4 regions of the Lysinibacillus sp. NPDC096382 genome follow, and region 4 is predicted to be linked to each of the others. Evidence: riboswitches for the same ligand, from Rfam matches in the RefSeq annotation. Region 4 holds a riboswitch; each other region holds the start of a gene.

Region 1 (5,871 bases), on a different contig from region 4:
AGACAGCTTGCACAGAGGTAATGACAAGTAGAGCAGCAAGCCGACTATCACGTTGTAAACCAAATGCTGCTACCATTCCAAGTAGTATTGGCACAACTGCGCCTGCACGTGCAGTAGCAGAAGGGACAAAGAATGCGAGTGCAATAGATACTAAAATAGCACCGAATACAATGGCTTTCGTTTTTGTCCCTACGAGTGAAAGAATCCATAGCGCAAGTCTTTTATGTAAATTGGTAATCTGCATGGCTGCCGCTAGGAAAAGTGCTGCGGCTACTAGTGCTACTGCTGAATTACTAAATCCACTTAATGCTAATTTTAATGCATCTGAAGTGCCTAGCTCTCTCGTTGAATCTTCCATTGATGGAGCTAACCCTAATAAGATTGTAACGAGAGCAATAATCATAGCAGAGCTAACAGGGTAGGATACTGCCTCTGTAACCCAAAGGATGACCGCAAAAGCTAAAATAGCTAAAGCGCGTTGTCCGGCTACAGGTAAATCACCGTTGTTAGGTAAAAAAGTAATGATGATTAATGAAGCGAAGGCTAATCCAATCCAGAGTGGTTTCAAATTACGTTTTGGTTTTGCTTGTTCAGAAGTAGACATACCTTTTCATCCTTTCTTAAACATGACTGTAATTTTCACATCGGCTAGTAAAATGCTTTATTAAGAAAGTTAATTTGTCTATTTATTGTAAAAAAACTAGTATGTGAAATACTCTCTATTTATAGCGATAATGGGCAGTTGCGAGCAAATAGACGGTCATAGAAAAGACAAAAATATCCAAAAGATATTATTTTTGATTCATCACCAAAAGTTGTGGATGACTTTTGTTAAAACGTCTACTATGTAAATAGTTGATTGGAGTGGAGGCTGGGCGACTCCTAGGGGATCAGCGATAGAGGAACGAAGACTAAAAGCATCACATCCTGTGATAACGCCTTCGTGACCAACATCGTGTTGGCCCGAGACCCTGCAGCGCAGCGGATGTTTTCTGTGCGAAAGCGAAGCGGCAGCAACAAAGCACCCAGTCGGAACGGAAATCAACCACACGTTTTGGTGATGATCCTTATTTTTTCTTTTTGAATGCTGAAGTCACTTTAGGCTCAGTTCCTAGCAGCAATCGCTTAATATTTTCGATATGTAAAATGATGGCTATACCAAAAAGTAATAGGGCTATAATCGTTGGGACTGTTCCAGGAATCCATAAATATGTGGCTGTACAGAAAACGAGATAAAACTCAAGTACACCGACAATTAAATAGTTCGTTACGAAAGATAAAATAACAAATAAAATGAGTGCAAATAAGCCAATTGTCCAATCAATCGCAAGTAATATCCCTATGATTGAAGCAGTTCCTTTACCGCCATTGAAGCCCATATAAAATGGGAAATTATGACCTAGAATGACACCGGCAGCTACAATATACGTGAAGAACCAAACTTGTACTTCTGTTAATTGTGTTATATCTGCTAAATAGGCATGTGCACAGTTTATAGCTGCAACGCCTTTGCTGATATCGATCAGTGCAACTAATATGCCGTATTTCCAGCCAAGGGAAAGTGTTGCGTTAGAGGCACCTGCATTGCCATGACCAGTCTTTTTTAAATCTACCCCAGATAAAAACTGAGCAACTTTAGAGCCGTGAATACAGCCAATCAAATAACCAACAAGAAGAAAAATAATAACGGCTTTTATCATAAAAATTCTCCTTTCAAAATAAAATAGGCTCGTCACTAAAAGTTAGGAATGACGTTTGTTATAACATATGCCCTAAAGTTGATTGGAGTGGAGACTGGGCGCCCCTAGGAGAGCACATAGTCGGAACTGTAATCAACCCCACATTTTGGTGATAAAAACAATAAATATCAAAATAGTGTATGCGTTCGTATTACGTAAAAAAGCAGACGGAAGTTTCAGAAAAAATAAAATTTTAGTATTGACAGTGAAAAAGTCTATGTTTATACTGTGTAACAACGATGGAAATTGAATCTCATACTCTTATCAAGAGCGGCGGAGGGATAGGCCCTATGATGCCCGGCAACCAGTAAGTGATGAACTTGCTAAGGTGCTAATTCCTACAGATTCTTATTGGATCTGGCAGATAAGGGGAGGAAAACTTGCAGCCGCAACCCTCTTCTTAGCTGAAGAGGGTTTTTGTTTTCTACTAAAAAAATCCTCCTCATCTCCGGTACCATCGTAAAAAAATAACCATTTGGAGGTATACAATGACAAAATTTAAACCAGAAACATTGCTGTTACACGGTGGCCAAGAGCCAGACCCGGTAACAGGATCACGAACAGTACCGATATATCGCTCAACGGCTTTCGTTTTTAAAGACACTGCTCATGCGCAACGTCTTTTTGCCTTAGAGGAAGCCGGCAATATTTACACACGAATTACAAACCCAACTGTAGATGTTTTTGAAAAACGCGTCGCTTTATTAGAAGGCGGTACAGCAGCGGTAGCACTTTCATCTGGTGCAGCAGCTATCGCATTCTCCATTTTAAATCTTGTAGGGGCAGGCGATGAAATCGTTGCAGGTAGCTCTTTATACGGAGGTACTTATAATTTATTCGCCAACACACTACCAAACTACGGTATTAAAACGATTTTTGTAGACGAAACAAATCCAGAAAATTTCCGAGCAGCTATTACTGATAAAACAAAGGCCGTGTTCGCTGAAATTTACGGTAACCCAAGTTTAAAGGTACTAGATATTGAAGCAGTAGCAAATATAGCACATGAAAACGGCTTGCCATTAATTATTGATAGCACATTTGCTTCACCATATGGCTCTACACCAATTGACTACGGTGCAGATATTGTTGTTCATTCCGCAACAAAATGGATTGGTGGCCACGGAACAACGTTAGGTGGCGTTGTAGTAGATGCAGGGAAGTTCGATTGGACTCGTGGCCGTTTCCCAGGTTTTACTGAGCCAGATGCTTCTTATCACGGTTTACGTTATGGTATTGACACAGCAGAGGCAGCATTCGCCACAAAATTGCGTGTGCAATTACTACGCGACTTTGGTCCAACATTAAGTGCAGATGCAGCATTTAATTTATTACAAGGTTTAGAAACGCTTCATTTGCGTATTCCTAAACACAATGAAAATGCATTAGCGGTAGCTGAATATTTACGAAACCACCCATCTGTGGAATATGTAAATTACAACGGCTTAGAAGATTTCCCTACCTATAATTTAGCTAAAAAATATTTAAAAAATGGCTTCGGTTCAGTGCTTACATTTGGTATTAAAGGTGGACGTGAAGCAGGGCGTAAATTAATAGATAGTGTGAAATTATTCTCGCACGTAGCAAATGTAGGGGATGCGAAATCATTAATTATTCATCCAGCATCTACTACACATCAGCAACTATCTGCTGAAGAGCTAATCCAAACTGGCGTAACCGAGTCGCTCATTCGCTTATCCATCGGTTTAGAGGCAGTAGAGGACATCATTGAAGATTTAGAACAAGCTATTGAACAAGTAACAGCTTCACAACAAAAAGTAGAAGCTTAATAAATAAAGGACATTGGCTAATGTTGTAGCGTTTACGTATTTTCTCATTCGATAGGCCTCATTTGGTAATGCGTCAAACGTTGCTACATCATCCGCTCTCCTCATTTGGTGAAGAAGCTGAAAATTAATACCTAGTAATTTTATAAGTATTATTGATTTTCTTAATTCCTTGTTTTATACTAGGAAATAAGAAAAGTGTTCGAAGGGCTACCAACCTAGAACCAATGTTTTCAATTAATGCTTAAACTAATTTAGTTTCATAAGTGCTCCCCCACTTTTGAATAGATGAAGAGGAGTAGTTACTCAGCCAGTAGCTACTCTTTCTACAAAACTGATGATAAAGGAGTGTTTTAAATGGGAAATGTGTATAGTGCGCAAAACATTGCATCTTATCTTATTTATGAATTAAATGAAGGTCATGTGTTTGTGAACAACATGTCCATTCAAAACATACTTGCGTCAGTTGAACGTAAATGGCAAGAGAACTTTGGACATTCTGCTTTTAATGAAATGGTCTATGTCAAAGAGGAAGGCTATACAGTAAAAGAAGTTTTCGAAGCTTATGAAAGCTATGGAGCAAATCATATTCCTCTTCCTGCGACAGAGTATTATTTAAAATACGGTACATTCCAATTAGTTGAACGTACGTATGCAATACCAAATTATACGTGGGAGGAAATAGGATTAGTTCAACAAGCTTTAACACAATATCGTTATAAATTGCTAGCCAACGCTAGTTAATTATCCCTCATATTTTTGGCTCATTCTCTGCTGCTACAGGGAATGAGCTTTTTAAATTAGACGATGAAAATATACAGAAAAAATTTTTATTAATATATTTCAAAAGAACAATTTTTATGAATGTCTTTACATACATATATATAATAGAAGAAAGGCATTTGTTTTTTAACTTCTTTCAGCAAATATATTTGTAATGGAAGTGCAGTTACAGAAGTCTCTCACATTTATAGTTGGTGAGATTAATACGTAGTTAAGTTTCTTTTCAGCGGGTTTGCAAACATCTGTACCTGTCGCTACGCTTTCGGTACAAAAGACATGCGCTGAAATAAAGGAACTCAGTCTAAGAGCGCCACGTCCTGTGGCAATTTATCTGTGCGAAAGCGAAGCGACAGCAACACGGTTTTGTCTGTGCGAAAGCGAAGCGACAGCAACAACAACAACGACTGAGTGACCAACATCATATTGGCCTAAAGCCTCCGGTGGATGCCATGGAATCGGGAAGGAGTTTTTTGTGCAAGCACAAAGCCGATTCCGGACACAATTATGCCGAGGCACAATTGATAAAGAAAAGTCAATAATTGTTCCATCATTATAGATTCGAGTGAAAAATCATATAATAAAAGGGATGAGAACGATTTCTTTTGCACGTCTACAGAAAACAAATGTCCATCCTAGAAAGATTTTTCTTGTGCAATGTAAGTATTTACGTTACAATTTTCTTTAAGTTGAATTTTGAATTATTTGAATTTGTGTGTGTTTCAAAGGTTTTTTAGCTTCATTCAGAATATTTTTTGTAGCGAAGGTTAGATGACTTAACCTAAATATCTGTTTGAAAACGAAGTGTTGGAAACACGGCAAATTGACCTGCTTTGTAAAGTCGGCGCACAATTCAAAATATGTCCGAATTAAGCTGAGACGAAATAAATTTAATGAAACTGCGGAATGTAAGTTGGAGGGAATACAACAATGGCAACTATAAAGGCAGCTATATTAGGATTTGGAACGGTAGGTCAAGGAATTTACCATATATTAAACGAAAAGCGTGAAGAGCTTAAAAATAAATTAGGAATTGAGCTAGAAGTAGCAAAAATTTTAGTTACAGATACTAGCCGTGAACGTGTACCAGGCACAGCGCATTTAATGACAACTAGTATGGATGAAGTCTTAGCAGAACCAGGTATGCAGGTTGTTTTTGAGGCGATTGTCAATGAGGAGCCAGCATTTACTTATTTAAAGCGCGCTGTGGAACATAAATGTCATGTCATCACCGCTAACAAAGTAATGTTTGCAAAACGAGGCTTGGAGCTACAGGATCTTGCAAAAGCAAACGGTGTTTTTGTAGGCTTTGAGGCAACGACTGCTGGCGGTGTACCAGTTATTAAAACGATGAAAAACATTTTGCTTGTCAATGATGTTAGTCGTATTCAGGGTGTTTTAAATGGGACATCCAACTATATTTTAACGAAAATGCGTTCACAAGGCTGGTCGTTCGAAACTGCACTAAAAGAAGCGCAAAATTTAGGCTATGCAGAGGCAGATCCTTATAATGATATTTCAGGACAGGATGCCTTTAAAAAATTAATGATTTTAAGTGCTTTGGC
Region 2 (5,871 bases), on a different contig from region 4:
TTTCAATAGGAATTGCTGGAGGGATTGGTTGTGTGATAGGAGGACTAATCTCGGATAAAATCGGAAGAGCCAATTTAACGATTATTTCTATGTTTATTAGTGCTATCTGTTCGCTAGTAATAGGTTTTACATTTGGGCAGTATATTTGGTTAACGTTAATAATCTCCATGATTTGGGGGATGTCTATCATATCTGATTCCGCCCAATTTTCTGCTGCAGTTTCAGAAATAGCCGATGTTGATTATGTAGGTACAGCCCTTACTTTTCAAATGTGTATTGGTTTCTTACTTACTATATTTTCAATAAACCTAATCCCGATTATACAGAGGATCATAGGTTGGGAGTGGGTCTTTACAATATTAGCGATTGGACCTATTCTTGGAATTGGATTTATGGTCAAATATAGACGTTACGAAGTACTAATGAGAAAGTGTAATTTGTAACTTTTAGGTATTATCTCTATCACAAAAAAATGAATAGCCTCAAAAAAATCCAATTGTTTTGATTATTTCAAAACAATTGGAATAATTTAGTGGTAAATCAATGTTTTTTAAGTATGAAGCTTAGGCTTTCTTTCCTTTCGGGTATCCGATGAGGATAGCGATGGTTCCGCAAATTCCTATAAGAACTGGATAGAAAGAGTATTGTAACATGCTCACTGGTGAAATTCCGGCTACACTTGCGGCTGCCAGGAATTGGGCTCCGTATGGTAGAAGGCCTTGAATCGTACAGGAGAAAATATCTAATATACTTGCGGACTTTCTTGGCTCAATCTCATACTGTTCAGCAATATTTTTTGCAAGCGGACCAGCAATTAAAATAGCAATCGTGTTATTGGCCGTCGATAAATTAGTTAGGCCTACAAGACCGGCAATACCAAATTCAGCACCTTTTTTCGATTTAATTCTTTTTGTTGCAAGGTGAAGTAGAAAATCAATCCCTCCGTTAAACTTTATAACCTCCACCATTCCAGCTATTAATATCGCAAGGAATGCCATTTCATACATGCCTGACATTCCTTCGCCGATCTTTTGAAAAAGGCTCATTAAATGATAGCTGCCATCCGCTAAGCCAACAGCCCCGGCGAGAACAATCCCAGATGCCAGAACAAGGAAAACATTCATTCCAGCTAACGCTAAAATAATGACCAAAACATAGGGAACAATTTTTACCCAACTATAGCTTAAATGCTCCACTTGTGCAGTTTCACCCATTGTAATGAACCCTAAAATAAGGCTCGTTACAATAGCTGCCGGCAACACAATCCAAAAATTCACCTTAAATTTATCCTTCATTTGTGCACCTTGTGAACGAACGGCAGTAATGGTTGTATCTGAAATAAAAGATAAATTATCGCCAAACATTGAACCGCCAACAATTGCTGCCATTACTAAAGCTATGGAAAGCTCGATATGCTCGCTTATGCCAACTCCAATTGGCGCTAGCGCAACAATCGTCCCCACCGATGTACCCATTGATAGGGAAATAAAGCAGGCAATGATGAATAAGCCTACGACAAGCAGATTTGGCGGAACGACCGATAAAGCAAAGTTTACAGTGGAATCCACTGCCCCCATGCCTTTTGCTACCGCTGAAAAGGCCCCAGCCAAAAGAAAAATAACAACCATCAGCATGACATTTAAATTTCCTGCGCCTTTGCAAAAAATATCAACCTTTTGCGCAAACGATTCTTTTCGATTCATCGCTAAAGCGACAGCGCCTGAAATGGAAATGGCTACAATAACAGGGAAGGCGTAAAAATCACCTGTAATAACCCCTGAACCAATAAATAAAATCAAAAAAACAACAAATGGGATCAGCGCCCATGGATTCTCTTTCTTCATGTCTACCTCCAAAAATAAAATTGGACACGTCTTTTGTCCATTCTTTTTACGAAAAAAGGCCTCTTCTTGTATCAACAAGAAGAGGCCTTATATCTATAAAACACTCCTCTTATCTATCAAGCCTTTGCCTGCTGGATTTGGCACAGTAACTTAAATCATAAGTTCCGCTGCCGAGATTTCATCGGGCCAGTCCCTCCATCTCTCTTGATAAGAAGCAAATATATTATTTTTTTTCACAATAATAAATATTATAATAAAAAGTCGATATTTGCAACATATTTTTAATCAAGCTTGATTAAAAGCTATATTAATTAAGGAGATTGAACAAGTAAGAGGATAGGAAAGTGTGAATTTTTGGTGCCGCTATTGAAGGCTTTAATAGTCTAACGCAGCACAATTTGATTTAACAACTAAAAAGGGAAAAAGAAGGCGCCCTTAAAAGTAGGGGCGCCTAAAACATTTGTGGTAAAAATTCCGTCATAAAGCGTTGATTTTTACGTAGCCATATTTTTAAAATCATACGATGTGTTAGGAGGCGTTGTCTTTTTTGTGGTCTAGCCTTTGCCTCTATTAAACTTTGTAGTAGAGTACATGTTTCTGTTGCAAATGCTTGAGGGTCAACTAGGACGTCAAGCTTATAATCAATTAATTGTACCGCCTGTACCTTTGCAAGTAATTGTGCAAAGCGTGTATTCATTTCTGGAAAGTTTTCTTCTAGTTCTAGGTCGATTAAACTATATAGTGTTTGTTCAATGTCAGCTTCGAGTGCTTGTAATTGTTTAATGGATGGCTGTGTCAAAAAATCACCTCTAGTTTTTTAAAAATGCGGCTACACAAGGTAAAAGCCAAGAGCAGCGAAAAGTAAACCGAATAAAACGGTAATGCCTATATAAACAATCGCTTGTCTCCATTTTTGCTGCTCTAAGAGCGTCAAACATTCAAAACCGAATGTCGAAAAAGTCGTATAGGCTCCTAAAAAACCAATCCCTATAAAATGCCAAATCCAATCACTTGGATGTAGCGCAAATAAAAAGCCAAGCGCAAAAGACCCCGTTATATTAATAAAAAATGTTGCCCATGGGTATGTATGGACAATCAATTTTCCTAGATAAAATCGTGTTAGTGCACCCAAAAATCCACCGATGCCAATAATTATCATACGATGCGCCCCTTTGCTAGTTTAAATCCTAGCCATGCACAAGCTAAACCGCCAAAAACACTTGCTAAAATATAAAGAACGGCTTGGAGCCATTTACTATCCTGCAAAAGTAATAGTGTTTCTAAAGAAAATGTCGAAAAGGTTGTAAAGGCACCAAAAAAGCCAGTACCAATTCCTATAATAACAGGCGTTCGCTTTGTAAACGTAGTAAATAGCCACGCTAAACAAAAGCAGCCAATTAAGTTCATACAAAGTGTCGCAAATGGAAAACCACCGTTATTTGAAAGTGCTAGACCAAGGCTATATCGACAGATGGCACCCAAAAATCCGCCAATTCCAACAGCTAAAAATGATTTCAAAGTAAAGACTCCTTACTAAAATGTCTATATTAAAAAGTGTATCATGTGAACACCATTTTAGATATTTTTCTATAGATATATAGAAAATATCACCGTTTTACGATTTTTATTTTTCCTTCCAAAATACTTCGTAGTTAATGTCCATGTCCATATATCATAACAAAATTTTAGTTCTAAATAAGAAACTCTTTAGTATTTCAAACACTATTACAACGTTCAATTGAAATCCGACAACGGTTAATCCGTTGACAGAAAACCCGCTAACGGAAAAAAACAATTATACAAAAATAATAATAACGATAGAGCTGATGCCTTGAAAAGCGCACAGTAAAGTTCAAAACAATAAACGATGTTTCAGTTTGGCGTTCGTGTCTCTTCTATTCAACTTTCACCGATGGATGTTGGCGTAGCAAAGATGGATTTTGGAAAGCAGGGGACAGTCTCCGTGTTTACTATTCTTTAATTTTATTGGGAGGATGGGCGATAAATTAACGTTAGGTGATAAGTTAAAAATGTAGGGTGATAAATTAAAGTTAAGCGATAAATTTAAAAATTTGGGTGATAAATCTAAAAATTGTTCCGATCAATTGCTGGAAGCCCCTTTCGAACTAGATTTGTTTGTTTAGGGTCTTCTAGAATTGAAAAATTTGTATTTAACACAGTAATCGATTGTCAAATTGTGAGAAATCAAGGATACTACTCACCGTTTTTTGAACTTGATTCTTTTTTACTACTCTGCCAGCTACTTAACACAAGTAGTGTAACAGGTAACGTGTTTTTGCTGTTGCAAACATGTCATAATTTATTATTACTATAATTGACCTTTAACATTGTCAATGACAGTATCAAAGTCTTTATTGGAATCGACACTTTCCGTTATTGTAAAAACATATCCATCTGGATCTTCTAAAGTTAATTCTTTTGCATTCCATGGTTGAACTGTCGGTTTTTGAATGATATTTGTTTCATTTTCCAGTGCAGCTTGATAAATACTATGAATATCACTAGAAAATAAATTAATAATGACTGAGTCACAAGTGTTGACTTCTTCATCCTGTAATAACATCAAATCTTGGTACTTTGCGCCTCTTAAATGTATCATTGAAGTTGTTCCGTTAGCATCTGAAAAATCAAATACTGAATTGAAATTTAGTACATTCCCATACCATTCTTTTGACTTTTCAATATTTCTTACTTTTAGCTTTACAAATAAGGGCATTTGATAAAATTCATTCATGTCTATTTCCTCCTTTAGGTTAATACAAACTAACCATAAAGGTTTACGCAGCGTTAAAGTCAATACAAAAAGTTATAGATTTTTTATTTTAAATTTTAGGATTTTAGCAATTCATCGCTTTAAAGCGTTAATTTTTCCCTGAAAAACAGAAAAAATAACAGTGAGTTGGTTGACAAATATTTCTAAAGTATGATAATCTTCAATAACACTATAACAATCTTAAGTAAAGGAGGGCATGACGATGTTAATTTTACCAGTATCATATCAAAGTACAACTGCATACATTGTCCATGTCTTCTAACATTTTTTTGCGTTGCAAATAAATGGCATGGGTAACTCCTTGCCTTTTATGAAGAGACACATGCTCTTTTTTTGGGAGTATGTGTCTTTTTTGTTGCAAAAAAGTGTTGTAGTGATCATAAAAAAGGAGTGCATGTGTATGCGAAACAAAGTACAAAAAATGATTTTCATCAAGAAATTTATGGAGAGTGGGTAGCAAAGTTTTAACAGCACTTGAGAAAGAAGGTTATAACGTATGTTTGATGTTTTAAGTAAATTAAGCTGGTTTTTCAAGAAATACTGGAAGCAATATACAATAGCCGTTACGCTCTTAATGATTGCGAGTGGCTTAGAAGTTGTTCCACCGTATTTACTAGGGTCAATTATTGATATATTGACTGCTGGTGAAATGACACCAGCTCTTTTAACGAAGTATATTTTGATTTTCGTGTGTATCATGATTGGGGGTTATGCCCTTAATTTTGTGTGGCAATTCAGATTATTTGAAGGGGCTATTAACTTAGAGAAAATTTTACGCCGCAACCTTATGCAGCATTTTTTGCGTATGACGCCAACTTTTTATGAAAAAAATCGTACTGGGGATTTAATGGCCCGTGCGACGAATGATTTAAACGCTGTGTCGCTGACTGCTGGGTTCGGGATTATGACATTGATTGATTCCACAATTTACATGGGCTTTATTATTTTTGCCATGGGTTTTATGATTTCGTGGAAGCTTACTTTTTTTGCAATGCTGCCAGTACCAATCATGGCCATCCTTATTCAATATTTAGGGAAGATTGTGCATGAACGCTATATGAAGGCGCAGGATGTTTTTGGAGAGCTGAATGATAGTGTTCTAGAGTCGGTTGCAGGAGTGAGGGTTGTACGGGCATACGTACAAGAAAAAAAGGACGAAACAAATTTTGCAGAGATGAGCGAGATTGTGTATGAAAAAAATATGCATACTGCAAAAATTAACGCCTTATTTGG
Region 3 (5,871 bases), on a different contig from region 4:
AAGGCTGGATATGTAACTGCCATACAAAAAATTCTTAATGGAATATAAAAGTAGCTTTAAAATAAAGTTTGAACAAAAACACCTCGTAAATCCTTACACTAAGATTAATAAGAAGCATCATTTTGAAAAAAGATTAATCAAAATGGATGCTTCTTTAGCATTTTTTAGTTTGCCTATTATAAAAAAGTTTGATCATTTTCTACAGCGGTACTTCATAATCGCGCCCGATTGTTGAAGATCGTTTTTCTTATTGAACTAACGCTCTATTCGTTAAGTGTAACTCTTCACAATTACTTGATATTATATAGGTGAATAGAAAGATAAATTAAAATTAGTTTAGTAGTTGTAAAAGTAGGTTATTTATATTATTCTCTTATAATTTTTCGAAAAGGAGAGTTTATGAAAAAGATTATTGTTTTTGTATTAACGATATTTATATTATTCTCAGGATTCGCAACACAAAGTTATGCGTTGTCAGATTCGAAATCTGCGGCAATACAAGCGTTGCTAGATGATGCCTCTCGTATATCAGGTGTGCCGGGAATGTCAATCTCAATACTTGCTGATGATGAAGTGTTCTACTTTTCTTCAGGGTATGCAGACCGTGAAAAGGGGTTGTCTGCAAGTGAAAATACACTCTATGAGTTAGCTTCGGTCAGTAAAGCTTTTACCGGTATGGGTATTATGCTGTTGGAAGAACAAGGGCTGCTCTCAATGACTGACCCTGTCCAAAAATATTTACCTTGGTTTACGTTAAAGTATCAAGGGAAACCTGTTGATATGCAAAGCCTTACACTAAATAACTTTCTTCACCATACCAGTGGTCTAACAAATATTAGGCATACTCAAAATATTCCACAAGGCAATACACCGGATATGTTGCAAAAGACTGTGGAAATGCTCGTAGATGCTGAATTGGCGTTCCCTCCCGGTGAACAGTATAACTATGGAACCGTTAATTATGACGTATTGGGTTTGGTTATTGAGATTGTGTCGCGACAAAGCTATGAAGACTTTATGAGGGAACAGGTATTTCAGCCGTTAGGTCTTCACCAGACGTATGCTTATAAAGAAGATGCTCAAGCCACTGGACAGTTGGCACAGGGCTACCGTACTTCCTTTTTTATGACAACTCCATTTAAAGCTCCGGATTATGCGGGGAATAAACCCGCAGGCTACATCATTTCTAATACAAAAGATATGGCGCGTTGGATGGGTATACAGATGGGTATTGTGCAGGACATACCCGAAATATTTCACACGGTTATCGAAAAATCACATAGGGGTGATATGTCTGTTTCGGCTGTCAACGATATGCATTATGCGGCAGGCTGGTCGGTAAACGCCGACCAAACGATTATAGAACACACTGGGGGCAATCCAAATTTCAGAACCGAAGTAGCCATACTGCTAAATGAACGAACAGCCGTCTGCTTGCTGAGCAACGGTGCAAATACCAATATAAACCTGGTACTAAAAGTTAAAGATATATTAGACGGCAATCTAACTCAGTCATATGAAATAAGCGGCACACAGCTTTTGGATATCACTTTGTCGTCTATCACAATTATTCTTTGCCTATTGGCCGTTTTGTTATTTCTCTTAGGATTACGCAGAAGGAAAACGAATGAGCGGCAGCCAATGACAAAAAAGAGAATAATCGTAACAATTATTTTCCTGATCGCTACGATTGCCCTGGGTATACTGTGCTGTGCTTTAGATTGGTCAACGATACTTATTTGGCGAACATATAGTGTTCTTACAGCTTTGATTTCGTCAGCATTATTAACAGCAAGCATTACATGGTTTGTATACACTCACCGATAAAATACATTGCTCCCAAGATAAGCAAAATGTTAAGTAATTAAATTTCAATTTATCGGTATGCTTAATTTGAAAAACATAAGACACTTCGGTGTCTTTTTTAATATCATCGACAATTTTCCCAGCCAAACCTAATTACTATTACTTCCACTAACTTGTTCGTTCGGAATAAGGATTTTTAAACAACTATATTATTTTTTAAATGACTTTATTGTAAATTAAACAACAATATTATTTTTGCACAAGCGTCGTTAGGTAACATTTCTTAAAAAGACTGTTATTCAACAATCTGGCCCGATTGTGGAATAAGAAAATTATCTATCTTTATTAAAAGACCACAATAAAAAATACATCCATTATCTCAATAAAGATTTAATGGATGTATTTTTATATACAAATAAAAGTTTGATTATAAAGTTTTATTATATATAATCAAACTCAAATCCTCTAAATATAAGGTCTAGTTTTATTTTATTATACTATTTACCCTATATTAAGCGTACTTGAATCAGACCTTTTGCTATATTACGGTAATATTGCAAATGAACGGACAGGGAATCCAGATGCTTTTTCAGGCTTTGGCACGATATTGAATATAGCAGCGCCTTTTGGAGGTAGCTTATCTAAATTTTTCATAAGCTCAATTTGGTAAGTATCTTGCTCTAGCACAAAATATTCGCCGTCTAATTTTCCATTTCTACGGAAATCTGCTGCTGAATCCGTGTCAAAAGTTTCGTGGCCAATAGCACTTACTTGTCGTTCGTTGAATAAAAATTGTAACGCTTCTAATCCCCAGCCAGGAATATGATTATTGCCATCAGCGTCTTTGTTGCTGAAAGATTCTTTATCTGGCCAACGTTTACTCCAATCGGTACGGAACGCAACAAAGGTACCTGCTTCAATTTCCCCATTTTCAGCTTCAAAGTCAAGAATATCTTGAACACTTAACGTGTAGTCGTTATTTACGTCGGCTTCCTTCGATTTATCAATAACGATTAGTGGTAGTACTAGTTCTTTTAGCTCCAATTCATCTAGATAGCGTGTATCTCGCACAAAATGGATAGGTGGGTCGATATGTGTTCCGTATTGCCCTGGGAAAGTGAATTGCTGTGCAAAGAAACCATCATCATGTGAAAATAATGTTTCAAATTTAGCATCATCAAACATAAAGAAATGTGGAGAATTTGGACCAAATGTATGCGTTAAGTCTACCCATTTTTTTGATTTCAATAGTTGAATTGCTTGTAAAAGTTCGTTTGCCATACTATTTCCCTGCTTTCTTTTAATTTTTTTGAATGCAACAATAAAAAAAGAGTCCTCCTTGAAGAAGAGGACTCTCGTGCAAAGCAACTGAAGTAAGTCTTCTCATCTTTCAAGGCAGAATTTTGCCAATTGGAATTAGCACCATACCTATAGGCTGGTTGCTGAGACTTCATAGGGCCAATCCCTCCGTCTCTCTTGATAAGAAAATGCGATATAAGAATTTTCAGAAATAATGTTTACAAACACTTTAGCATATTTTTTTATAGTTTACAAGTTTGATGGGGATACAAGGTTAAAATTCATAATGATGCTAAAGGTAAAAGAAAGAGGCCCTCTTCAAAGGGCCAACTCTTCACCAACCTAAAATTAGTGTTAGCTTACAACAGCTACTTTCAGTAAATGTTATACGAAATCCATCTGGTGTATAGGTAGTTTCGAATTTTACAGTAATGCCTGTTGAGGAAATTAACTTTTCAACTTCGGTTTTATTTGATTGTTGTGCTGCGTTCATAAGATCATGTGCAAATTGCTCGGATTCATCAATTTTATCCGTAAGTAACTGTGCTTGCTGCATAATAACCTTGATCCGATTCGCGGAAGTCTTTAATTTCTTTGTATTGACGATTGGAAATGGACTTCTATTCATTGGGGTTGTCGGCATTGCTAGATGGCTGGAAGGGTGTTGAATTGTTGGTTGATTTGCCATTACCCATGCCGGATAATAATTAGGATAGACAAAATACGGATAAGGATTGTAATACAACTAAATTCCTCCTATCCTATAGCTGATACAGTATCTTATGTGCAATATAGACTTTCGGTGTTAACAGCTGATGCTTTGAAAATCATGAGCAAAATGGGCTCGAGTGGAATGAAAAAGAGTATATATCAGGTTCTTTTGGGACTCAGTTCTCGGCATTAGAATTTTTCAAGGCCTATTTTGACGATAATTTCCTTAAAATGGGATAAAAACAAGAAGGAAGCCTTATGTATGGTTAAGGCTTCCTTTCATTAATGTTATTCTAGAGAAATCTATTGTTTATTTCTATCGAAGTGTAACGATAGGAAGGTAGTAACTGCGGCAATCATCACCATACCGAATCCATATATAGGAGTATGAGCTAATGATTGGTGGCTAACAATAATTCCTCCAATGTATGATCCTAGAAAAATACCAATGTTAAAGGCCGAAATATTTAATGCTGAAGCCATTGAAATAGCTGATGGTGTATATTTTTCTGAAAGCTGAACGGCATAAAGCTGTAATCCTGGTACATTCATAAACATAAATAGCCCCATCATAAAGACCATTATTAATCCTATGATTGATGATTCTAAAAAGAAGTTGATGCCGAGTAGTGCTAATGCTAATCCTATAAAGATAATAAAGATAGAGCGTAAAGGGTTACTATTCGCAAAATGACCACCTAATGTATTTCCGATGGCAACAAAAATACCGTATACAACTAAGATCACGACAATTGCCTTTGGTGAGTAGCCCATATACTGCTCTAAAATAGGAGAAACATAGGTGTATACGACGAATGCGCCACCATACCCAATTGCAGTAATAAAGAGGATTAATAACATTCGAATATTCCCTAATACTTTACCAATATCTCGAATGGATATTGGATTACCTTTCGATAAGTGACTTGGCACAAGCAAGGCATTACTAATTAATCCAATAATACCTATGATAACTATGAAAATAAACGACATCCGCCAATCAGTTACTTGTCCAATAAAAGTTCCTAGTGGGACACCAGTCACAGTTGCTAATGTTAGTCCTGTAAACATAAAAGCTATTGCACTTGCTCGTTTATTTGGTGCCACAACATCTGCAGCTATCACAGAGGCAATGGACATAAACACACCATGTGCCAATGCCGAAATAACACGCCCAGTTAGTAGTAATGAGAATGAGGGTGCTAAGGCTGCAAGTAAATTACCGATAATAAACAGCACCATAACGAGCAGTAACACTTTTTTGCGACTAAGGCGCGATGTTAATGCTGTTAAAAGCGGTGCACCAATAGTTACACCTAGTGCATATATGGATACGGTTAAACCTGCAGTACTTAATGTTATAGTAAAATCTTTTGTAATTAATGGTAGCAGTCCGATGCTTATAAATTCTGTAGAGCCGATACCAAATGCACTGATTGCAAGTGCGAGTAATGTGAATTTAGCATTTGGCGCTTTTGTATCATTCATTCTATTAATATCTCCTTTGATTTTTTGTATAGTGTATAGTAATATTCATGCATGCTAGAAAGTTACGTAGGGTACTTTTAGTTACTTTTGAATATAACAGGGGGTTTACAATGAAAAAAGTTTATAATATTGGTGTCGAAGCCACTCTTGAAGTAATTGGGGGTAAATGGAAACCTATTATTCTTTGTCATCTTAACCACCATGGTCAGATTCGTACGAATGAATTTCGCCGATTGATTCCAGGCATTTCTCAAAAAATGCTAACAAGCCAATTACGTGAATTAGAGCAGTCTGGATTAATTAATCGTAAGGTTTTCAATCAAGTACCGCCAAAAGTTGAATATTCGTTAACACCTTATGGTCAAGAGATGGACCCTGTGCTGAACATTCTTTGCACTTGGGGTGAAAAACATATCGAAATGCTACAAGATAAAGGTGAAGATGTACTGTTAATGCAACGTGACGAAGATATCGCAATAAAGCATACATCTTAAATAGATAGGAAAGAGACTGTCTAAAAAGTTTTCTATACTAAGAAAATAAGACAGTCTCTTTCACGTTTACATA
Region 4 (5,871 bases):
CCATTGAAATATTCCGCTGCTACTTCTACTAATTCTTTAGCAATTGCAATTCCTTCTAGTGTTGCGCGTTCCTTATCATCACCACAAGCCTTCATACGTGCTAACGCATCATCAGAAAGTTTGATGCCTGGTACTTCATGATGTAAGAACTCCGCACTTTTATAGCTCGTTACTGGCATAATACCTATATAAATTGGAGTTTCTAAATGCTTTGTCGCCTCGTGAATTTCCACGATTTTTTCCTTTGTATAAACAGGCTGTGAAATAAAATAATCTGCTCCATGTTCAATTTTCTTTTCTAATCGAGAGACAGCGCGATCCAGTACACGTACATTAGGATTAAATGCAGCCGCTACAGAGAAATTTGCCTTTTTACGAAGCGGTTTCCCTGAGAACGAAACACCTTCATTTAACTGTTTTATTAATTGGATTAGCTCCATTGACGATACGTCATAAACGCTAGTTGCTCCTGGGAAATCGCCTACCTTTGTCGGATCTCCAGTAACCGCTAAAACATCATGAATCCCTAGTGCATTTAATCCCATTAAATGTGATTGAAGTCCAATTAAATTACGATCTCGGCATGTTATATGGGTTAAAGGGCGTATCCCGTGCGTTTCTTTCAGTAAGGCACCCATTGCGACATTGCTAATCCTTGGAGAAGCGAGTGAATTATCTGCCATCATGACTACATCCGCGCCCGCCTCATATATTTTTTTTGCGCCTTTAATAAAGCCTTCTATTTCTAAATGTCTTGGTGTATCTAACTCCACAATAACCGAGCGTTCACGTTTTACTTTTTCATGTAATGGCTCATAATTTGCTGGCTCTGCCTCACGAACAATCTCTATTTTTTCTGGCTTTGTATACTTTTCCTCAACCGGGGATAGCTCCTCTAAGTACTTTTTCGCTGCAGCAATATGCTTTGGTGTCGTACCACAACAGCCACCAATTAAACGAACCCCTTGATCACGAAGCTCTACAGCTGCTCGACCAAAATAATCAGCCTCCGACTCATAAACGACACGCCCATCCTCTAAATCAAGAAGAGAGGCGTTCGGATACGCTGACATAAATGCCTGCTTAGGAAGCTCTACCCCTTCAAATGCTTGGATAGTATGGTGAGGACCTAAGCGACAGTTAACACCTACGATATCAGCACCTAACGCTTCAAGTTCATGTAAGGCGTTATTTAAGCTCATTCCATTTTGTAATATTCCGGGTTCATGCATAGAAACTTGAGCAATAATCGGTAATTTCGTTTTAGCTCGTAGCATTGATAAAGTCGCTGTTAGCTCTTCAAAATCATAATAGGTTTCAAGTAAAAGGCCATCTGGATTTCCTGCAAGTAAAACCGTTGCCTGCTCATCAATGGTTGCTAAAATTTCCTCTAACGTTGCATCACTTTTTCGAATACCACGGATTCCCCCAATAGTACCCAAAACAAATTGCCCACCATCTGTTGCTGCACGTTTTGCAATCGTTATAGCGGCTTCATTATACTGCTGTACACGAGATTCTAATCCATAGCGGGCTAATTTTATGGCATTAGCTCCGTAAGTATTCGTCTGAATAATATCGGCACCAGCAGCTATATATTCTCTATGAATCTTTTCAATTAATTCAGGTCTCTGTACATTCATTTCCTCATGACAGTACTCCAAACCATAGCCGTATAAAACTGTACCAATTGCACCATCTGCTGTAAGAACATGTGTTTTTAACCTTTCAAGCAATCCCATAAAACTAACCTCTCTTTCTTTTTCTATCAATTATGCCTCGGCATAATTCGTCCTGAATTGGGCTTTGTGCTTTGGCCTGCACGCTGCAGGTCAGTTAGCCGTTATCGCATGGATGCGATAATATTAACCTACTATCCTCTAAGAACTCCTTGCCGATTCCGTGACATCCGCCGAAGGCTTTAGGTCAACATGAAGTTGGTCACTCAGTCGTTGCCACAGGACGTGGCGTTCTTAGACTGAGTTCCTCTATTTCGGCGGATGTTTGGACACCCGCCGAAAATAGTTAAAATAAAAAAGCCTTCTTTCACAAAAAAAGAAGGCTTTTACGTTTCGTAATTGTTTTCCTTCTCATCTTCGACACACGGTCTTCTGGATTTAGCACCTGACAATAAGTTGGTTGCTGAAGCTTCATAGGGCCAGTCCCTCTGCTTCTCTTGATAAGAATTTAGTATGAATTTTTTAAATAATTAAAAGAATCATATCGTTTACGAACGATTGAGTCAAGACTATTTCACTGAACAAAGGATAATTTTTACGAAATTTATAAAATTTTGATTTATATTAAACAATTACGATAGTTTTTCTACAAGTTCCTCACCAATTTTTTTACCATTTTGAATACACGCACCTATGCCTACTCCGAAATAAGAGCACCCCGCTATTGATAAGTTCGGATAGTTTTTCTCAAGCTCTTGTAAGAGACCTTGCAACGCTTCACGATGTGCCAAGTCGTACTTCGGCATCTGGTCGATCCATTTTGTCACGTCAACAATAGTTGGTTTTTCCTCAATCCCTAAACTTTTTCTTACATCCTCTAGAGCAACAGCTGCTAACCCTTCATCTGACATCAAACGCAATTTCTCATACTCAGGGTTAATGCTCTTATAAAAAAGCCGTACAAGTAATTTTCCTTCTGCTGAAGTGTGTTTCCACTTGCGGCTTGTCCACGTTGCTGCATTACAGATAACATCCGAATTATGTGACACAATATAGCCTGTTCCATCTGCAGGTAATCTATTATCGGGAACATCAAATCCTAAATAAATCGTAATGGCGGATGCAGTATTAAATCGTTCAAAATAGCCGTTCAAAGATTCATCCTGTAATAAGCTTTGTACCGCTTCATTTGGCAGTGCCAATACAACATGATTCGCTTCAATCATTTTACCGTTTGCTAACGTAACAGCGTATAGATTCTCCTGCTTTTTAACACTAGTAGTAGCAATCCCTTTTATAATTTCTACATCCGTTAATGTTTCTTCAAGTCGATCAATTAGTGACGATAAACCATTTTTAAATGAAATAAATTTTTTATTGGCAGCTTTCACAAATTGTTCCCTGTTTGCATCGAAACCTTTAATAATACTACCGTAATCGTTTTTGTAATCGATTAAATACGGTAAAGTAGAAGCAATTGAAAGTTGATTTAAATCTCCAGAATATACACCTGCAAGTACCGGTGCTATTTGGTTTTGAACAAGCTCTTCACCTAAATAATACGTTAAAAATTCACCAATCGAGCTTTCCTTTGTAAACCTTTCATTCGGCATTGTTAAATCCTTTAACACTTCTTTTTTACCTTCCTCTGATACAAGCGTACTTTCCTCGAGAGATTGTAAGCTCATAGGAATACCGAACGTTGAGTCTGCTGGGATGGCATGTAGCTCATTATTTGTGTAAATATACGAAATACCTGTTTCGTTATATACAAGATTTTGTTCAAAATTTAGTTCCTCTACTAACTCCATGACACCTTTATGACGCGCTACAATAGAATCTGCTCCAGTTTCCATGATGAATCCTTGTTCATATGCAGAGTGAAGCTTGCCACCAAGGTATGTATTTTTTTCAACAAGCACAAGTTTTACATTTAAGTTTTTCTCCTGAACTTGGCGTTGTAAATAATGCATCGTACACAATCCCGTAATTCCGCCACCTAATACAACAACTGTTTTCATATTAACCGCCCCTATTTTTAGTTCTTTATTTAGTATAAACTTTTTTTATCGAAAATTACGTTAAACCCTTTACAAATTTAGCAAAAATGGAGCTATCCAACACATTGGACAGCTCCATTTTTTTTATATTCAAATAACATATATTCGCTAGAGGCTTTTACCTCCATTTCGGAAATTATCTATTAACAGTTGATATAGTGTTATTTGTGCCCTAAAGTATGTATCGCCTTAATAGGAAACAACAATTTTCTTTCCTTTTCTCTTCATTAATTTAAATTTTGTGCAAAGCTAGCTAATTTTCCAGCTGAATTTTTCACTTCGTTAAAGGCAATACCTAATTCACTTAGTACTTCTGCTATTGCTTGTACTTCTTTTTCCATCCGACCATTTTGGTCTTTCGCCTCGGTCATAGCTTCTAATATGTTAGTAAATTGCCCTTCCGTTTGAACCATATTTTCCTCACCAGAGGCTACCTCTTCTTGAATATTACTAAGCGAATGGACAAGTTTATCTGTCCGCTCATTCGTTTTATGTAGTAACGTTGCTACCGATGTGACAGATTCCTTTGTTTGGATCGATAGTTTTCTCACTTCATCTGCAACAACACTAAAGCCTTTACCCGCTTCTCCAGCACGAGCCGCTTCTATTGCCGCATTTAAAGCCAACAAGTTCGTTTGATTAGCAATGTTCGTCACAACATTCATAATCGATTCCATTTCCTTTGACATATCTGCCAACTGTGCAATATTTTCGTCTATATCATCAAGTGAGCAAATAATAGTATTCATATTTTGCGATTGACTCTTTAAGCGTTCACGACCTTCTAATGCCTGACTCTCAGCCATAGTCGACACTTGAAGTGATTTTTTCGCTAGTTGTTTAATTTCCTCTGATTGTCCACTTAAGCGGTGAAATGAATTATTCGTTTCCTGAGATATTGTGGCAAGACCTTCCGAAGACTTTACGATTTCTTGCTCTATCGCTTCTTTTCTATGTTCCATTTTTTCATGAAGTTGCTCAATTGTGTGCTCAAACGCCTCTAAAACCAATTGTTGCTCAAAATTGGAAATTTTCGAAATGGCTCGAATTGTATTAAGCTGATCTATTGGATGAATAACATGTTCTTCAACCAAGTCAATAAATGACGCTGTTAAATCTTGAAACGCACAAATATACCATTGTGTTTTAAGCCCAATATGGACATGTACTTTAGCAATCTTTATTCGTCTTTGATAAAATTCATTATCAATCTTACCATTAAACATTTCAATAATATGACGTCGTAATGTAATTTTCAGCTTCTCCACAGAACTATGTCTATTAATAATATCTACTAAACTATGTTCAGTTCCAATCATTTCATAAAATCGATTAACAATATTATCAATATTGCCTTCTACAAAAGGTTGAAAGGCTTTTAAATATTGTAAATCCTTCTTTGTCAATTTGAGCAAATCAATTTGCTTTTTTATTGAATGGCAATTCACTATATCCATTTTCACAGTGTATTGCTTTAAATCTAACGCCGTTGTCTTTCTCTGTTTTTGAAAAATCACACATTTACCCTCTTTCATGCCGTGTACTTTTGAAAAGCTGAGAAAAATCTAATTTCGTCTACCAAAAATATGAAAGATCAGGAAGATTCATCTCCAACTTTTGGTAATAAGCCATCACACTACTTAGAACGCTGATTTCTGCTACGGGCTACCATCAGCTAAAAATAGCAATCTTATTACTAGCTATTACTACTAACTACTCTTTCAAAATCACTCATATACATTATACACTTTATAAATAGCTGTCAATTTTCGGATATACATTTTTTTCCTTAAATTATATAAAAAGTCCCTGTTATCTAACCTATTATCTAAAGCAATAAAAAAGCTACCACAATACTTTTGGGTAGCCAATTTACATCATCTCTATTTTTTATCCTTATTTTTTTCCGAGTTTTAGTTTGAAGTAATTACCTCTTTGTTATATTAATATTTTTACAATCATTCATTCGTAGTGATATAAACCTACGAAATACCCTCAATAAGAACTTAAGACCTGTATACAAAACGTTAATAATCGAATCTAAATACCTGTTATTTTTTAATAAAAAATACTTATATTCCTTTCAACTCTTGCAGTAAAATTGCAGCCTCCTCACTTCCTGCTTCTGCTGC

The links. Region 4 has a riboswitch for S-adenosylmethionine ahead of ACIQZA_RS22895 (bifunctional homocysteine S-methyltransferase/methylenetetrahydrofolate reductase). Riboswitches for the same ligand answer to the same signal wherever they lie in the genome.
Region 1: it holds a riboswitch for S-adenosylmethionine, as region 4 does, so the genes downstream of both, ACIQZA_RS19835 (O-acetylhomoserine aminocarboxypropyltransferase/cysteine synthase family protein) here and ACIQZA_RS22895 (bifunctional homocysteine S-methyltransferase/methylenetetrahydrofolate reductase) in region 4, are expected to answer to the same signal.
Region 2: it holds a riboswitch for S-adenosylmethionine, as region 4 does, so the genes downstream of both, ACIQZA_RS12880 (Na+/H+ antiporter NhaC family protein) here and ACIQZA_RS22895 (bifunctional homocysteine S-methyltransferase/methylenetetrahydrofolate reductase) in region 4, are expected to answer to the same signal.
Region 3: it holds a riboswitch for S-adenosylmethionine, as region 4 does, so the genes downstream of both, ACIQZA_RS10100 (cyclase family protein) here and ACIQZA_RS22895 (bifunctional homocysteine S-methyltransferase/methylenetetrahydrofolate reductase) in region 4, are expected to answer to the same signal.

What each region holds. Positions count from the first base shown of each region.
Region 1 covers NZ_JBIWFC010000017.1:76,294-82,164, forward strand. The annotation lists gene ACIQZA_RS19825 (DASS family sodium-coupled anion symporter) at 1-604, opposite strand, end outside; gene ACIQZA_RS19830 (glycerol-3-phosphate acyltransferase) at 1,068-1,700, opposite strand; SAM riboswitch class I at 1,998-2,110, shown strand; gene ACIQZA_RS19835 (O-acetylhomoserine aminocarboxypropyltransferase/cysteine synthase family protein) at 2,228-3,529, shown strand; gene ACIQZA_RS19840 (hypothetical protein) at 3,884-4,270, shown strand; gene ACIQZA_RS19845 (homoserine dehydrogenase) at 5,237-5,871, shown strand, end outside.
Region 2 covers NZ_JBIWFC010000008.1:8,290-14,160, reverse strand. The annotation lists gene ACIQZA_RS12885 (MFS transporter) at 1-443, shown strand, start outside; gene ACIQZA_RS12880 (Na+/H+ antiporter NhaC family protein) at 564-1,844, opposite strand; SAM riboswitch class I at 1,951-2,058, opposite strand; gene ACIQZA_RS12875 (hypothetical protein) at 2,296-2,643, opposite strand; gene crcB (fluoride efflux transporter CrcB) at 2,674-3,003, opposite strand; gene crcB (fluoride efflux transporter CrcB) at 3,000-3,362, opposite strand; gene ACIQZA_RS12860 (VOC family protein) at 4,174-4,599, opposite strand; gene ACIQZA_RS12855 (ABC transporter ATP-binding protein) at 5,135-5,871, shown strand, end outside.
Region 3 covers NZ_JBIWFC010000005.1:160,480-166,350, reverse strand. The annotation lists gene gmtX (gamma-mobile-trio protein GmtX) at 1-48, shown strand, start outside; gene ACIQZA_RS10105 (serine hydrolase domain-containing protein) at 400-1,827, shown strand; gene ACIQZA_RS10100 (cyclase family protein) at 2,350-3,087, opposite strand; SAM riboswitch class I at 3,187-3,292, opposite strand; gene ACIQZA_RS10095 (YuzC family spore coat inner layer protein) at 3,440-3,850, opposite strand; gene ACIQZA_RS10090 (MFS transporter) at 4,120-5,304, opposite strand; gene ACIQZA_RS10085 (winged helix-turn-helix transcriptional regulator) at 5,415-5,798, shown strand.
Region 4 covers NZ_JBIWFC010000024.1:33,216-39,086, reverse strand. The annotation lists gene ACIQZA_RS22895 (bifunctional homocysteine S-methyltransferase/methylenetetrahydrofolate reductase) at 1-1,742, opposite strand, end outside; SAM riboswitch class I at 2,088-2,186, opposite strand; gene ACIQZA_RS22890 (protoporphyrinogen oxidase) at 2,312-3,700, opposite strand; gene ACIQZA_RS22885 (methyl-accepting chemotaxis protein) at 3,967-5,256, opposite strand; gene ACIQZA_RS22880 (SEL1-like repeat protein) at 5,812-5,871, opposite strand, start outside.